DNA from 3 places in the Halomonas sp. WWR20 genome. Region 2 is predicted to be linked to each of the others. Evidence: predicted binding sites of a transcription regulator. Region 2 holds the regulator's gene; each other region holds the start of a gene.
The links. The regulator FNR, encoded in region 2, switches genes on or off when oxygen is low (the NO sensors DNR and NnrR bind a similar motif). The targets are predictions, from matches to a motif close to TTGATNTANATCAA.
Positions count from the first base shown of each region.

Region 1: the regulator FNR is predicted to act here: its motif matches at 2,049-2,062, upstream of ubiT (ubiquinone anaerobic biosynthesis accessory factor UbiT).
Region 3: the regulator FNR is predicted to act here: its motif matches at 3,583-3,596, upstream of kdgD (5-dehydro-4-deoxyglucarate dehydratase).

Region 1 covers NZ_JBTRHR010000008.1:136,551-142,181, reverse strand. Annotated here, with positions in the region: gene ACW4DH_RS15600 (metal ABC transporter ATP-binding protein) at 1-266, opposite strand, end outside; gene ACW4DH_RS15595 (metal ABC transporter solute-binding protein, Zn/Mn family) at 332-1,309, opposite strand; gene mntR (manganese-binding transcriptional regulator MntR) at 1,489-1,941, opposite strand; gene ubiT (ubiquinone anaerobic biosynthesis accessory factor UbiT) at 2,133-2,609, shown strand; gene ACW4DH_RS15580 (U32 family peptidase) at 2,738-3,634, opposite strand; gene ubiU (ubiquinone anaerobic biosynthesis protein UbiU) at 3,661-4,656, opposite strand; gene trhP (prephenate-dependent tRNA uridine(34) hydroxylase TrhP) at 4,817-5,631, shown strand, end outside.
Region 2 covers NZ_JBTRHR010000005.1:292,092-297,722, reverse strand. Annotated here, with positions in the region: gene ACW4DH_RS11835 (heavy metal translocating P-type ATPase) at 1-49, shown strand, start outside; gene ccoS (cbb3-type cytochrome oxidase assembly protein CcoS) at 46-309, shown strand; gene ACW4DH_RS11825 (sulfite exporter TauE/SafE family protein) at 309-1,085, shown strand; gene hemN (oxygen-independent coproporphyrinogen III oxidase) at 1,156-2,541, shown strand; gene fnr (fumarate/nitrate reduction transcriptional regulator Fnr) at 2,663-3,406, shown strand; gene ACW4DH_RS11810 (hypothetical protein) at 3,662-3,955, shown strand; gene ACW4DH_RS11805 (LysR family transcriptional regulator) at 4,073-5,023, opposite strand; gene ttcA (tRNA 2-thiocytidine(32) synthetase TtcA) at 5,132-5,631, opposite strand, start outside.
Region 3 covers NZ_JBTRHR010000003.1:131,368-136,998, forward strand. Annotated here, with positions in the region: gene ACW4DH_RS06975 (FecCD family ABC transporter permease) at 1-303, opposite strand, end outside; gene ACW4DH_RS06980 (cobalamin-binding protein) at 331-1,251, opposite strand; gene ACW4DH_RS06985 (TonB-dependent receptor domain-containing protein) at 1,248-3,098, opposite strand; cobalamin riboswitch at 3,231-3,447, opposite strand; gene kdgD (5-dehydro-4-deoxyglucarate dehydratase) at 3,777-4,694, shown strand; gene ACW4DH_RS06995 (enolase C-terminal domain-like protein) at 4,809-5,631, shown strand, end outside.

The sequences.
Region 1 (5,631 bases), on a different contig from region 2:
GAGCGCTGAGGCACATAACCCACACGCCGACGCTGGCGGCGGTAGGGCCGTCCGAAGAGTGTGACGTGACCCGCCACGGACGGTACCAGTCCCAGGATGCTCTTGATCAGCGTGCTCTTGCCGGCGCCGTTGGGACCGACGATGGCGGCCATCACGCCGGGGGGAACATCGAAGTCGATATCCCATAGCACCGGCTTGCTGTGATAGCTCACGGTCAGGTCTTCGACATGCAGGGCGAGATTCGGCTCGTGAAGCGGCGTAGTCATGACGCAGACGTTCCTGTCCTTGGTGTTGTGAAGCCGCAGGCTTTCCCTACTGGGCTGATGCTCCGCTACGGTGACTCAAGAGTCCATTGCTCGGCCCAGGCGTTCAGCTCGTCGGGTAGGGCCGGCACATCGCCACCAAGCGCCTCGACGATATGGTGCGTATTGGCGTAGATCATGCCGATATAGGTGCCATCGGCCGTCCCCGCCTCGCCCATGGCATCGGAATAGAGCTGCCCGCCAATCGAGACGTCATGCCCCTGATCTCGGGCGGCATCGATCACGGCCTGAACGGTGCGCGGGTTGATCGTGCTCTCGACGAAAACGGCCGGGACTTGTCGCTCGACGACGGTACGAGTTATCTCACGGATATCGGCGACGCCGGTTTCGGTCTGGGTACTGATACCTTGGATGCCCACCACTTCGATAGCGTAGGCCCGACCGTAGTAACTGAAGGCATCGTGTGCCGTTACCAGGATACGGTGTGCGTCGGGAATCGTGGCGATACTCTGTTTGACCCAGGCATGCAGTGCCTGCAACTGAGCGTCGTACTGCGCGGCATTGGCCCGGATAAGCGTTGCGCAGGCGGGGCGCTGCTCGCTTAGCGTATCGGCAAGGGTAGGAATGATCCGTGACCACAGACCAACGTCCATCCACAGGTGCGGGTCTATGCCGTAGTCATCCTGAACGGTAATGAGGCTTTCGCTGTCGATCGAGGCAGGCGCTACGGCGAGCGTCGGCCTGATATGGGAGAACCGCTCGAGTACATCGCCAAGCTGGCCTTCCAGAGAATAGCCAGAATAGAGAATGATGTCGGCCTGCTGAAAGGTTCTCACATCCTTGGCGCTGGCTTGATAGAGGTGGGGATCGACGCCCGGCCCCATCACGGTCGTGACCTCTACGCATTCGCCACCAACGTGTTCGACGGCATCGCCGAGCATGCCGATCGTCACGACCGCGTTCATGGGAGATGCCTGGGCGTATGCGGCATGCGGCCCATATGCCAGTGACGCCAGTGCGCTCAACCATATCAAGCTACGTTTCATGCCGCTATCTCCCCTGGCGTCATCGCAACGCTGCATTGTATAGCATTAGCTATACTCTCGCTTATACCTTCGGCAAAAGCCCGTCACAAGTCAATTGAAGCCCGAGGCCGGGGGAATGAAGCAATGAAACGGTATCGCCGAACCATATCAAGCTACTGAGGGCAAACAGGACGAGGAGGCTAGCTTTTTTCCAGATAGCGCTGGAAGGCGGCGAGGGTTTCGCCACTGACATGATGTTCGATGCCCTCGGCGTCGATACGCGCGGTTTCGGCATCCACCCCTAACTTGCGCAGGCAGGCTTCGACGATCTGATGGCGCTGCCGGCTCACCACGGCCAGTTGTTCGCCTTCTTCGGTCAGGAGTGCGCCACGGTACGGTCGCTTGATGATCAGGCCCTCTTCGGCCAAGCGCTTGAGCATCTTGGCAACGGTGGGCTGCGCGACTCCCAGGCGGCGTGCGATATCGGTCTGTCGGGCTTCGCCCGTATCGCCGATCAGGTCGGCGATGAGCTCGACATAATCCTCGATCAGCTCGGTACGGCGTGCGTCGCGCGCCTTGCGAAACCCTTCCACGTGGCTCTCGGCTTCTATCAACGGCCCGCGGTGTGAGGCGGGGCGGGATGTGGGTTTCATGCGCGGGCGACGACCTTCGGACATTGACAGGAACGGAGCAACCATCATGCCTGTCGCGACAAACATTGCAACAAGGCATGGCATCGGCGATTCCAATGCGGTCTGGCTTGATGCGTATCAGGTATCGGTCCGGGAGCTCGATCTAGCATGACAGGCATTCCGCTCATGCCCCCTCCACCAGGAGTTGCTTCATGTTCCCTGCTACCTTGCCTCGCCTACCGGCTCCCGCTCGCCTGCTCGGCACGCTCGACTCGCTTCTGCCGGCAACGTTCAAGCGACAGTTGGTCGAGCCACTGCTCAACCGCGTCTTTGCCGAGCCCTTGGCGGAGGGCGAGTTCGACGCACTGGAGGGGCGGTGCATTGCGCTGTGCCTCGAGGACCTGGACATGTCTCTGACGCTGGGCATGCAGGAACGCCGCCTGACGGTGCTCGATTCCAAAGGGGAGGCGGTCATCCGCGGTGGCTGGCGCGAATTCCTGTGCCTGGCCACGCGTAAGGAGGACCCGGACAGCCTGTTCTTTCAGCGCCGCCTGGTGATCGAAGGCGATACCGAACTGGGACTGATGGTCAAGAACCTCCTCGATAGCCGCGAAGAGGGCGTGATTCCCGCGCAACTGGGAGAGTGGCTCTATCGTCTCGAGGCGCGCTCCCGCCGCGAGTCTCGATAGGCACGACCGGACCTGCGAGCACAGGCGGTACGACAGACGCGAGTGCTCGCTTTGGGCGAAGCGCCTTGCGCTGACGCAGCGGACCGGCGGCTATATAGCATAGCGAAACCACCGGTCCGCTGCGACGGTCATGCCGGTGGCTGGGTCAGGGCCATGCCGGGACGGCCGTGCCAGTAGCCATTGCAGACCTCGGCGTCCACCAGGGCCAGCGGGTCGCGGGGCAGCGGCTCTCCCCGGCGGGCGCAGTCGAATGCCATTACCACATCAGTCATGTCCAGGGCAGTGGGGCTCAGGCGTACCACGGCCACGCCCATTTCACGCATGGCGGGGATGTCGTGACGCAGGTCCTGGCAGGCCCCCGAAAGGGTCTGGATACCGTTCAGCGTGAAGACCTCGCAGGATTCCTGGGAGCGTAGCGGCAGACCCTGAGGGTATTGCTGGCAGACGAACTGGCAGCGATCCTTGGGCTTGTCGTGGCGCCGGGCAGTGAAACAGCGTGCCGACCAGGCCAGAGGCAAATGCCCGTAGGCGAACACTTCGCAGGGCAGCGCCAGTTCGCGCTCCTGACAGCTCTCGAGCAGGGCGGCCAGAGCCTGTCGGGACATTTCCACCGGCGCCTGCCAGCGTTGCAGGCCGGCAGCGGCCAGCACGGCAAGCGTGGCCGGGTTGTAAAGATTGAGCGATGCGCCGCCGACGAATGGCAGTCCCGCCCGGGACAGCAGTTGCAGTGCGCTCTGATCGTTGGCCTCGACCAGAAACTCGCCGTTGGCGCACAATCTGCGCAAGCTGCGCAGGTCCGCCTCGGATTCGATCAGGGTCTGCGACGACAGCACCACTTGCTTGCCGCTCTGGCTCAGCCTGCGGCCGATATCCAGCCAGTCGTCGAGCTTCATGTCGCGTCGCCGGGAGCAGACCGTCTCGCCCAGATAGACGATATCGACCGGCCAGCTGGCGACGTCGCAGTAGAAATCGGCGAGACGTTCACGCGTCCAGTAGAACAGCACCGGGCCCAGGGAAAGTTGCATGTTGCCTCCTGCTCTGTCGTATCGGGTCATTTCCAGCGACGTTCGTAGGCACCCAATGTCGTGGTGGTGCCTTCGGAAAGCTCTCCGAGTCCCGTCATCCAGGCTGGGGCGGGGCGGAAGCCTTCCGGGTCGCGTTCGAGGCTGTCCAGCGCCTGGCGCCAGATGCCGGCCACCCTGGCCACATAGGCAGGACTGCGCTGGCGGCCTTCGATCTTTACCGCGCTGATGCCCAGTGCCCTGAGTTCGGGAAGCAGGTCCAGAGTATTGAGGCTGGTGGGTTCCTCGATGGCATGGTAGGTCTCGCCATCCACCTCGAAGCGCCCCTTGCATAGCGTGGGATAGCCGGCACGTTCGTCCGCGGCATAGCGATCGATCAGAACGCCGCCCAGGCGCGATTCCAGGCCCTCGGGAGTCTCCTCCCAGCGTACGTGGGCGGCCGGCGAGCACACGCCGCGCGTGTTGGGCGATTCACCGGTCAGGTAGGAAGAGAGGTAACAGCGTCCCTCGGCCATGATGCACAAGCTGCCGAACGCGAAGACCTCCAGCTCCACCGGGCTCTGGCGGGCCAGATCGCGTACCTGGGTGAGCGACAGCACGCGCGGCAGTACGGCACGCACGATACCGAAATGCTCGTGATAGAAGCGCAGCGCCTCATGACTGGTGGCCGAGCCCTGCACCGACAGGTGCCGTGGCAGGTCGGGGTGGCGGCGGGCGGCGTAATCGAGCAGTCCCATGTCGGCCAGAATCAGCGCGTCGACACCGAGCTCCGCGGCCTGATCCACTGCGCGCGTCCACTGTTCCCAGCCATCCGGCTGGGGATAGGTATTGATGGCGCAGAATACCCGACTGCCTCGCGAATGGGCGTAGGTCACGCCTTCCCGGGCACGCTTGCCGCTGAAGTTGAGTCCGGCGAACTGGCGGGCATTGGTGGCGTTCTGGAAGCCGAAGTAGACGGCATCGGCTCCTTCGTCCACGGCGCGTTTCAGGGCGGGCAGGTTGCCCGCCGGACAGACGAGTTCCATGGGCTGCCTCCTGACTGAAAGACCGACCATGCTAGTCGACTATTTTCGGTTTCCCCTTGATGCGGATCATGGCCGTACCGTTTTTGAGCTTCCCGAGCTGGGCGTGGAAAAGGACCAAAGGCATCATGCCGCTGCTCGTCACTATCATGAGGAACCCGCCATGCCGCAGGCCCCCGAACTGCTGTCCCCCGCCGGAACATTCAAGAACATGCGCTATGCTTTTGCCTATGGGGCGGATGCCGTCTATGCCGGGCAACCGCGCTATTCGCTGCGGGTACGCAACAATGATTTCAGCCTCGATAACCTGCATCGCGGCATCGCTTACGCCCACGAACGCGGCAAGGCGTTCTACGTGGCTTCGAACATCGTTCCCCACAACAGCAAGCTCAAGACCTATCTGCACGATATGGCGCCGGTCGTCGAGGCGGGGCCGGATGCGCTGATCATGTCGGATCCGGGGTTGATCATGATGGTCCGCGAGCGCTGGCCGGAGCAGACGATCCATCTGTCGGTGCAGGCCAACGTGGTCAACCATGCCGCCGCGCGTTTCTGGCAGCGCCAGGGGATTCGTCGCATCATCCTGTCCCGGGAGCTGTCGCTGGAGGAGATCGCCGAGATCCGCCGCGAGTGTCCGGATCTGGAGCTCGAGACGTTCGTTCACGGTGCCCTGTGCATCGCCTACTCGGGGCGTTGCCTGCTGTCGGGTTATTTCAACCATCGCGACCCCAACCAGGGCACTTGCACCAATGCCTGCCGCTGGCAGTACAACACCATTGCCTCGACCACCGACGAGACCGGGGACCTGATGCCGGTCGATGTGGGGGCTGATGCGGGGAGAGCCGTGGCAGGCGAAGCGGCAGGGCAGGAGGAACGTTCGGCGCTGATCGAGGAGGGATCGCGTCCCGGCGATTACATGGCGGTCCACGAGGACGAACACGGCACCTACATCATGAACTCCAAGGATCTGCGCGCCGT
Region 2 (5,631 bases):
CGTACGGATGCCCTCGCCAGAGGCGTCTTCCCTGGAGCCGGCTTCATGAATATTCTCTTCCTGCTGATCCCCCTGTCTTTGGTACTGCTCGGCTTTGCTGTCTGGGCCTTTTTCTGGGCAGTGAAGTCGGGACAGTTCGATGATCTGGAAGGCCCGGCGCATCGCATCCTGTTCGACGAGGATGAAAACGACCTGACACCGGAACAACGTCGGCGCCGGGCGGCCCAGCGCACGACGCCTGCCGAGAAAGACGCTTCCCCGGCGTGCGCTTCGCGCGGCCGGGCGTCCCGCGATACGGACACGCATTGATGGACCCTACCGGCCTTGCGCTACCTCCGCTGGCGGCGGCCTTCGTCTTCGGCCTTTTCGGCGGGGCGCACTGCATCGGCATGTGCGGCGGTATCATGAGCGCACTGACCTTTGCCGTACCGCCCAGCATGCGCCACCCGGCACGTCTTACCGGACTGTTGCTGGGCTATAACCTGGGGCGCATCTTCAGCTATATGCTGGCCGGCACGCTGGTGGCATTGCTGGGCAGTCTGCTCGGCCATGCCATGGATACCCTCGCGCTGGCGCTACGCGTGCTGGCGGCCGTCATGCTGATTCTGATGGCACTCTACATCGCCAATTGGTGGAAAGGGCTGACGCGTATCGAGGCTCTGGGGCGGCACTTGTGGCGACGTATCGAACCGGCCGGACGCCGGCTGATGCCGGTCGTGAAAGTCCCCCAGGCCATGGCGCTGGGCGCTATCTGGGGCTGGCTACCCTGCGGGCTGGTGTATTCGATGCTCGCCTGGAGCTTGGCCGAAGCGGACCCATTGCTCGCCGCGGCCCTGATGGGCGCCTTTGGCCTGGGGACCCTGCCCGCGCTACTCGCCACCGGTGTCGCCGCACGTCAGATGGCCACGCTGATCCGACATCCCGCCACTCGTACCCTGGCGGCGAGCGTGATCATCCTGTTCGCGATGTGGCAGCTCTGGCATCTCTGGCCGGGCGGAATGTCGCATAGCATGACCAACTCCGCCATGCACGATGCCGCCGCTATTGGCACGCTTCACAAGAGTCAGCACTTACCCATGCATTGATGCAGGTCAGCCATTCGCGCCAGGCGGTGGCATAGCATGAGAAGCATTGCGCTACTCGAGATGCCCTGCCATGTCCGCCGATGCAGCACCAAGTCCCACTTTCGTCGCCCCGGTCTGGAGCGATGTCCTGACGTACCGCCATCTCACTAACGGCCCGCGCCACGAGGTTTATCCGCCGCTGGCGCTCATGGATACCCGCTTCGCGGCGCACGATCTGGAAGAGGCGCTTGCGCAGGGCCACGCCAGCGGCCGCAGCCTGTCCGTGTATGTGCATGTTCCGTTTTGCCGCAGCGCCTGCTTCCATTGCGACCGCTATCCCATCCTCGACGGATCAGCACGGCTGACCGGCCCCTACCTGGCGAGCCTTGAGCGGGAAATGGCGCTGTTTGCCAAGCATTTGCGCCCTTCGCGCACGCTCACACAACTGTACTGGAGCGGTGGTACGCCGACGTTGCTGTCCCTGGATCAGATGAGCGCACTGGTCGACCAGCTCGACTTTCACTTCGGGCTTTCCAGCCTGCCGGATCGCGACTATGCCATCGATATCGATCCCCGCGAGACCAATGTCTTCACCTTGCGCCACCTGCAAGCGCTGGGCTTCAATCGCCTGAATCTCGGCGTACAGGATCTGAACCCGCAGGTACAGCGCGCCATCAACCGTATCCAGCCACGCCAACTGGTCGAGATCCTGATCGACGAAGCCATGCGTCTGGGCTTCCGCTCGCTGAATATCGACCTGACCCACGGTCTGCCTCACCAGACCCAAGGCAGCTTCCAGGCGACACTCGAACAAGTCATCGAGCTGATGCCAGCCCGAATTTCACTGCATGATTACGCCCATCAGCCGCAACGTGTCCGCCTGCAACGGCGCATCAATGGCGCCGACTTGCCCGGTGAGGAGGAAAAACTGGCGATTCTACGCGGCGCTCACGAAAGGCTCGGCGCAGCGAACTACCAGCATCTCGGTATGGGATACTTTGTCCGCCGCGACGACTCCTTGGCCATCGCCCAGCGAGGAGCTCGCCTCAAATGGACCCTCCAGGGGTTTAGCGCGCAGGCCGAGAGCGACTTGATAGGGCTGGGGGTCGCGGCCATCAGCCAAGTCGGGAATTACTGTACCCAGAACGCAACCTCTATCGACGAGTGGCAGCGCCACCTCGATACCTCTCACCTGGCGGTCGCCAGAGGAATGCAACTGAGTCTGGATCAACAACTCCGCCGCTACGCCATCGAGCGGCTGGTGTGTGACGGGGCCTTGGATTTCACCCAACTGAGTGAAACGTTCGGCGTCGATGCCACTGAGTACTTCGCAGACATCCTGTCTCGCCTGATCCACGCCGAACGCGACGGTTTGATCGAACGCGACGCCACACATCTGCGCGTCACGCCGCTGGGACGCTTGGCCATACGTTATCTGGCATCAACCTTCGTTGAACCGTTAGCGCCTGATATGTAACGTCATTCTCGCCTAATGTTTAGAATATAAAAATACAAAAAGTTGCACGGCGAATACAGCGCTTTTTTCCACTCCGGACTTCCGTCATAATGTCCATTAGCCGCCAATTCTGGAGGACATCATGCTAAGCCCGGTCGCCACATCACGACACGCTCGTTTGAATGAGACACGCTGCCAGACGTGCAGCCTGAGCTCGTTATGCCTGCCGTTGGCGCTGGCGCTCGAGGACATGAGCCAGTTCGACGCCATCATTCAGCGTCGCGCTCCTTTGAAGAAAGGTGAAGTTCTGTTCCGCCAGGGGACCCCCTTCATGAGCGTATATGCCGTACGCTCCGGAAGTCTCAAGCAGGTCACCACCGACAGTACCGGTGAGGAACAGCTGACCAACTTCTACCTGCCCAGCGAGCTGGTCGGTCTCGATGGCATCGATGAACAGAAGTATCTAGGGAGCGTCATCGCTCTTGAAACCACCACGGTCTGCGAGATTCCCTTCGACCGTCTGGATGTGCTCTCCGAAAAGCTTCCTCAATTGCGCAATCAGCTGTACCGCAGCATGAGCAAGGAGATGCGCGATGACCGACGCATGATGCGCCTATTGTCACGCAAGACCGCCGACGAGCGTCTGGCCAACTTCTTTACCACCCTGTCGATGCGGTTCAGACGGCGCGGCTACTCCCCCTACAGCTTTCGCCTGTCGATGTCACGCGCCGATATCGGCAACTATCTGGGCTTGGCGGTAGAAACCGTCAGTCGCATTCTGAGCCGTTTTCAGCAACAAGGCCTGGTTTCCGTTCAGGGCCGCGAGGTCCACGTTCTGGACCTCGATGCGCTGTCCGCCCTCGCCGAAGGCGAAGGTTGCCACTAAACACGATTTGACCATGGCGCCAGCTTTTTAGCCGGCGTCACGCATGCAATCTTCGTCCCCTCTTTCGGTGCCGACGGCATCACCCTCCGCCCTCCCAGACATTGTTGCATTCATGACAACAGTGATATGCCCTTTCATGCGTTTATCATATTATTTCAAAGCGTATAATTAGCTTCATACAGAAAGGCGCGAATACGTTCTGCTTCAAAAGCTTTCTCGTCTTGCTGGCTATCCACATGTTTAAGGAAGCTAATCATGCGATCTACATCATTTGCAGCGCTCTCCGCCCTGGTGCTTGCCGTCACTACCAGCACCGCGATGGCAGCCGTCGCACCGCAAAGCACTTTCGTAGAAAACGATCGTCATGCCGCCATGGCGCTGGCGTTCGCGGATGTCGGTAACCCGTTGGCCCGTACCATGAGCACCCATACCAGTGCCGCGCACACTTTTGCGCCGTCACTGACGTCTCAGGAGCCACGTAACGCTATTGCGCAAGCTTTCGAGGACGTCAACGAGCCATTGCTGGATATCGGCCCGACAGCCGAATAAGGCGTAACAGGCTGCCCTTGAGAATTATTGAGGACTACTCGTCAGCAGTCTCGATAATCGTAAAAAACCCGCTTAGGCGGGTTTTTTTGGGGTGTCGAGCAGGCCCGCAAAGCAATCTTAGCCTCCATGCCCGTACATGCTTGCAAAGCCGGGAATGCTGCGCTCCCAGACCGGAGGATCACCTACCACTTCTTTTAGGCAGTCCACAAAGCGTGCCGTCTTCAGCGGCAAATATTCACGATGGGGATAAACGATATGGATGTCGGGATAATCCATCAAGGGCAGTTGAGGCAGCAACGGCAACAGATCCCCCTTGGTGATTTCCTCATTGAATACGAAGCTCGACAGCACGCCGAAACACAATCCGTGGCGCATGGTACTGTAAACGGCCAGAGGATCATTGGAGCGTAACCGGGTATACAACGGTATCCTTTCCGTGCCCCCTTGAGGATTGGTATAGCGCACGCTGTCGAGCACCAGCCCGTCGCGCGAATAGATAGCCGCAGGCAGTTGCGCCAACTCCTCAATGGTTTTCGGCATGCCAAAGCGTTCGATAAAGGCCGGGCTGGCACACATGATAGGGCGATTGCGCGCGAGAGGACGTGCGATCAGGTTGGAGTCTTCAAGCGGTAACAAGCGTATCGCAAGATCGTAACCGCCGCCGATGATATCCACGGTGCGCTCTTCAAGTTGAAGTTCAACGTGCGTTTCGGGATAGCGTTCGAGAAATATGCGTACCGCCTTGTCCACATACAAGCGCCCGAAGTGGGTAGGGCAAGACACCTTGAGAGTGCCTTTCGGAGTTCCGTGGTAGGCACTGGCGACCTCTTCGGTTTCCTCGAGCGTCGCGCGCAGCAACAGGCTGCGCTGGTAGATTTCCCGACCGACATCGGTCAGCGACAGGCTACGCGTCGAACGGTTGAACAGACGTACCTGAAGGTCCTCTTCGAGGTGGCCAATCTGGCGGGAGATGACAGAGCGATTGACGTTTCGCCGGTCCGCCGCCTTGGTAAAGCTGCCCGCTTCGACGATGTCGAGTAACAGCAGCAGGCGAGATGCCCTGTCCATCGCTTCGATCCTCTTGCGGCCCGCTGCCCGTCCTACTGCGCCCTTCTGCCAGAACCATGACGTCGGCCGATGCGACACACGGCTTGACTATGCGACCTGCAACGCTGGCTAGGCCTGACGTAGCAGGTCGAATGCCTCGATGCGGCTGTCCAGCAATGCCGCCTGCTTGGCCTCCAGTCCCTCGAAGTCGAACAGGTTACGATCGGCAAGCTGCGATGGCGCCACGTTGGTCACCGCCTTGAACATGGTTTCCAGGCGTCCGGGGTGCTTTGTCTCCCAGTCGGCGAGCATCTCCTTGACCACCTGACGCTGCAGGTTGGGCTGCGAGCCGCACAGGTTGCAGGGAATGATGGGAAATTCCATGAGCCGGGCGAACTCGGCGATATCGGCTTCGCGGCAGTAGGCGAGCGGGCGGATGACGATATTCTTGCCATCATCGGAGAGCAGCTTGGGCGGCATCGCTTTCAGAGTGCCGCCGAAGAACATGTTGAGAAACAGCGTCTCGAGAATATCCTCGCGGTGATGGCCAAGCGCCACCTTGTTGGCGCCGATCTCCTCGGCGAAACCGTACAGCGAGCCGCGCCGCAACCTTGAGCACAACGCGCAGG
Region 3 (5,631 bases), on a different contig from region 2:
CAGGGCGCCAACGGCGGCACCGCCCGAGAGTCCCAGTACATAGGGGTCCGCCAGCGGATTGCGCAGCAGTACCTGCATCAGCGCGCCGGCCACCGCCAGTAGGCCGCCGGTGGCAAAGGCGGCCAGGGCGCGGGGCACGCGCAGCTCCACCACCAGCGTGCGGGACAGGACGTCGCCCTGTCCCAGCAACGCGGCCCACACGTCGCCGAGGGACAGCGAGGTGCTGCCGAGCGTCAGTGACAGCAGCAAGGCGAGGGCGGCGAGCAGGGCCAGGCTGGCAAGAGGCAGGAGCCGCGCATGCATCAATGCGGTTCCCGCCGTGGTGGGATTTTATCGGCGCCGGGCACGGGCCTGCTCCAATTGTTCACACAAGAGGCGGCTGCCTTCCAGCAGGCGCGGCGTGGGCCGCTGGATCAGCGATGGCGGTACGAAAAACAGGTTGTTACGACGTACCGCCTGGAGATTGGGAAATCGCTCCCACTGCGTCAGCCAATGACGGTTTTCTTCGCCCATGCCGCCAGCCACGATCACTTCGGGGTCCGCCATCAGCACGGCCTCAGTGCCGAGGCGCGGCACTAGCCGGTCGAGGTCGCCAAACACGTTCACCCCGCCGCAGAGGTCGATCACCTTGCCGATGAGATGCTCGTCATTGACACTCATCAGCGGTTCGTCCCACACCTGATAGAACACCGGAACCGGCGCGGCATTGCTGTAGCGCGCGGCCAGCCGGTCCATGCCGGTACGAAAGGCGTCCGCCGCCGGCTGCCCCTCGGCTTCGCTGCCGGCGAGCTGGGCCAGTCGTTCGATGGCCGTGGAGATGCCCTCGAAATCCCGCGGTTCGATGAGAAACACCTCAATCCCCAGCGCGGCCAGCGTATCGAGCTGTTGACGGGGGTTGCCGGTGACCCAGCCGATGGCGAGATCCGGCTTGAGTGACACCAGCGCTTCCAGATCGAGCCGGGTATGGCTGCCTACGGAAGTGACATTTCTGGCCTCGGGCGGGTAGTCGCTGGAGACCACGGCCACCACCTTGTCTCCGGCCCCGGCGGCATACACCAGCTCGGTAGCGCCGGGTGACAGCGTGGCGATACGGCTGGCCGGGGCGTCCAGGCAGATGCGGTGGTCGCTGTCGTCGGTGGCGCAGACCTTGGCTTGGACCGGGGCTACGAAAGGGGCTACGAAAGCCCCTAGCCACAGGCTCAGCACCGCCAGGCCGAACCTGGCGGTGCTGCCTGGAAAGCGCAATGTCATTGGCCGAAGTTCACGCTGACGAAGGCGGCACGGCCGGCATTGATATAGTTCGCCGCCGTCTCGTACTCTTTGTCGAGCACGTTGTCGACGGTCAGCCTGGCGGTCCACAGCGGCGCAAACTGCCAGCCGGCGCGCAGGTTGAGCAGCCCGAAGCCGGGGAGCCGTACCTCGTTGGCCTCGTCCTCGTAACGGTGGTTCTGCGCCACCCAGGAGCCGCCCAGGCTCCATTCGCCCAGTTGGCGATCCACATCCAGGCGCAAGCTCTGCGTGGCGCGGCGCTGCAGGCGCTGGTCCGTCTCGCGGTTTTTCGGGTCGGTGTAGGTCAGCGCCGCCTGGAGGGTCCAGTCCTTGAGTTCGGCGCCGGTGGCCAGTTCGATCCCGCGTATGCGAGCGCGGTCGACATTCTGCGGCGTGATCAGCTGCGGATTGCCGGCGGCAGATGCCCAGTCGATCAGGTCGTCGATATCGGACTGATAGGCTGCCAGGTCCCAGTAGTATTGCGCGTACTGGCCTCGCAAACCGATCTCGAACGTCTCGGAGGTTTCGGCCTCCACGTCAGGGTTGCCGACATAGCCCCAGTCATCTTCAGGGTAGTAGAGGTCGTTGAAGGTGGGCGCCTTGAACGCCGTGGCGTAGCTGGCGCGCAGCGTATGATCGTTATCCAGGGCGTAGCCCAGCGCGAGGTTGCCGGTCACTTCTTCACCGAAGGCTTCGTTGTCGTCATAACGCAGCCCTGCCTGGAGCGATACGGGGTGGAAATCGAACAGCCCTTGGGTAAAAACGGCCACATTGTCGCGGCTGTCCTCGGCGTAATCCGATGTGCCACTGACCCGGTCTTCGCTGTACTCGGTACCGGCGATCAGTTCATGGGGCCCCAGGGCCAGGGTATTTTCCCAACGAGCCGTCTGCGTCTGGGTATTGAAAATCGTGGTGCTGGCCGGGCCATACAGGCTCGCGTCCGCAAAATTGTCGAGTTCGTCGCGGGATTCGCTCAGTGTCAGGCGGCTGCGCCAGTGGGCCGTCAACGGCAATTCGCCGTAGAGGCCCGCAACCTGCTGGACGAAGTGCATGTCGCCGCCGTCGTATTCGGTACTGCCTCGAGCACGCAATCCCAGCGCGCCCATCTCGGCGCCATTGTCGAAGGTATGCGACAGACGCGCGAAGCCGGTGGTGTTGTCGTAGCTCTTGTCTTCGCCATCCTCTCTGATGGCGGTGCCGTCAGTATCGAAGCGGCTGGCGGCGAAGCTGTAGCGGGTGCCGTCCTGACTGCCGGAGAGTCCGGCACTGTAGCGCTGGGTATCGAAGGAACCGCTGCCGATGGAAAAGCGGGGCTGCGGGCCGTCCGCCTCGCCTTGGGGAGTGAACAGTTGTACCACTCCGCCCATCGCGTCGGCGCCATATAGACTGCCGCGAGGGCCTCTGACGATTTCTGCGCGCTCGAACATGCGCGGGTCCAGGTACTGCCACGCGGCGCCACCGGCAGTGGCCGAGCGTAGTCGAATGCCGTCGATCATCAGTAGGGTGGCGTCGTTGCTGGTGCCGCGAATATAGACACTGCTGGTCATGCCATAGGAGCCGTTCGAGGAAACATCGACACCCGGCTGGCCGCGCATGATCTCGATAAGGCTGGTGGGGTCCTGACGACGCAGTTCTTCCTCGTCGATAACCGTGACCGAGGAAAGGGTCTGGCTGGCGGTACGTGGGGCGAGGGTGGCGGTAACGGTCAGCGGATTGAGGGCTACCAGTGAATCGTCATTATCGGCAGTGTCCTGCGCATGGCTGGCCAGCGGTATATAGCATAGACACAAAGCGGCCAGGCTCTGTGATCCGGTTTTTTTCGTTCTCATGATGTTCCCTTGCCTGCCGCGCGCTCCCGCACGGCGAGGATGCTTGGACAGCCTGGGGGAGGGCGCACGCCATGCTGCAAGGGAAAGGAATATGCCATATCCGGCCCTGCCCCATGGTCGCTCGCCGCAACGCCAGGCATAAACTCGCAGGCCGGTCTCCGGGCTGACGAGCGGAGCGAACGAAGTACGTTCTTTCCCGGACAACCGCCTTCCCATGCGCTGATTGTGGGCACAGTGGCGTAATGGCTGTCCTTGACTCGATCACCGTTGCGGGAGCAGCGTCGGGCTGGCACCGACTTCCCGTTTAACCTGAGCTAAGCACTCAGGCACCTGAGAGAAGGGGGTAAACTAGCAATGGCCTCATCAGGCGTCAACTTTGGGTTGAAGCACCGCTGGCACGGTAGAGGACATGGGAGAGAGGGCCTTGTCTGGGGCATGTGCCGATTCCCGACAAGGTTTGGATAGTTGTTTCCAGTGTCTTGGGTTGAGATACATCCATCGAGAGGAGACCCCATGCCGTGAAATAAGAATCAATTAGATAGACCTAAGTCTATGATCATAAGGTCTCATTGTTTGCTTTAGAGGCACTCTCTAACTTGTATGATGTATTACAATATTGAAGCTGAATAATCAGGTGCTTCAGTTTTACTAAGCATTACATAGCGGGAGGATCTACTTGTGAAACTCACGAGAGACGATGTCATTAAAGCAGTTGGAGATGGGCTGCTTTCGTTTCCTGTCACTGATTTCGACCAAGCAGGCAACTTCGATCCACAGAGCTATCGCAATCGCCTCGAGTGGTTCGTCAGTCACGATATTTCTGCGGTGTTCGTGGCCGGCGGGACCGGTGAGTTCTTCAACCTGACCTTGGACGAATATCGAGAGATCGTTTCCGCGGCGGTCGAGACGGTCGGTGGCAAGGTGCCGGTCATCGCCAGTGCCGGTCTGAGCGTAAAAAGCGGTCAGGCCTTTGCCAAAGCGGCTGAGGAGGCCGGTGCCGATGGTATCTTGTTAATGCCGCCGTACCTGACCGAGTGTCCGCAGGATGGGCTGGTGGAATATGCCCGTCAGATCTGCGAGTCCACGGCTATCAATGTCATCTATTACAACCGTGGCAATGGAGTGCTTGAGGCCGATGCGGTCCAAAAGCTCGCCGATGCCTGCCCGAACCTGATCGGGCTGAAGGATGGCAAGGGCGACATTCAGTTGCTCAACAAGATCGTCAAGACCGTGGGTGGCCGACTGGTATATATCGGTGGTGTCCCGACTGCCGAGATCTTTGCCGAAGCCTATTTATCCATCGGCGTAAATACCTACTCATCGGCGGTATTCAATTTTGTGCCCGAGATGGCGGTCAAGTTCTATCGTGCGCTACGTCAGGGCGATTCAGCTACCGTCAAGAAGATTACCAATGAGTTTTTTATTCCATTCATCAATCTGCGTGATAACAAGAAGGGCTACGCAGTGAGTCTGATCAAGGCCGGCACCGAGCTGGTCGGAAGGCCTGCGGGAGCCGTTCGCACGCCGCTGACTATGCCCGATGATCAGGAGAAAGCAACGCTCAAGGCTCTGATCGAGAGCGCGGATACGCTCTGATATAGAGCTTCGACTTCCGAGCGAGGGCGGCTTTGCCTCCGTTCTCGACCCTCTGGTGTGCCGTGCTGCGGCAGAGCGGTACGCACCCCTGGATATCCTGATGGAGACTCGCCTATGTCCAGCCATGGCACCCCCACCATAATTAGCATGCAGGTCATTCCGGTCGCCGGCCGCGACAGTATGCTTCTCAATATCGGCGGGGCGCACTCACCGTATTTTACGCGCAATCTGATCCTGCTCGAGGACAGTGCGGGTAATGTCGGTATTGGGGAAGCGCCGGGCGGTGAAACGATCCAGACATCCTTGGAACAGGCACGGCCGCTGATCATGGGACAGCCCATCGGCAAGCTGCGCTCGATGGTGGCATCGCTACATTCCGCCGGCCGCCGCGCCGATTTCGAGGATTTCGGTAAAGGCTCCTGGACCTTTGAACTGCGGGTCAATGCGGTAGCGGCGCTCGAGGCGGCGCTGCTGGACCTGTTGGGCAAGTTCCTCGACGTGCCCGTAGCGGAGCTGCTCGGTGATGGTAAACGGCGCGATAGCGTCGAAGTGCTGGGATATCTCTTCTTCATCGGCGATGGACACAAGACCCCATTGGATTACCGTCGCGGAACCGACGGTGTCAGACATGATTGGTATCGCCTGCGCGACGAGGCGGCGATGACACCCAAACGCATCCTTGAACTAGCCCAAGCCGCCCAAGACCGTTACGGTTTCAAGGACTTCAAGCTTAAGGGCGGTGCGCTGCCCGGCGAGAAGGAGATCGAAGCGGTTACCGCAGTGCACGACGCCTTCCCAGAAGCGAGAGTGACCATCGATCCCAACGGCGCCTGGTCGCTCAACGAAGCGATCCGCCTATGCAAGGGGCTGCACGGCGTGATCGCTTACGCGGAGGATCCGTGCGGGGCCGAGCAGGGCTTCTCCGGACGAGAGATTC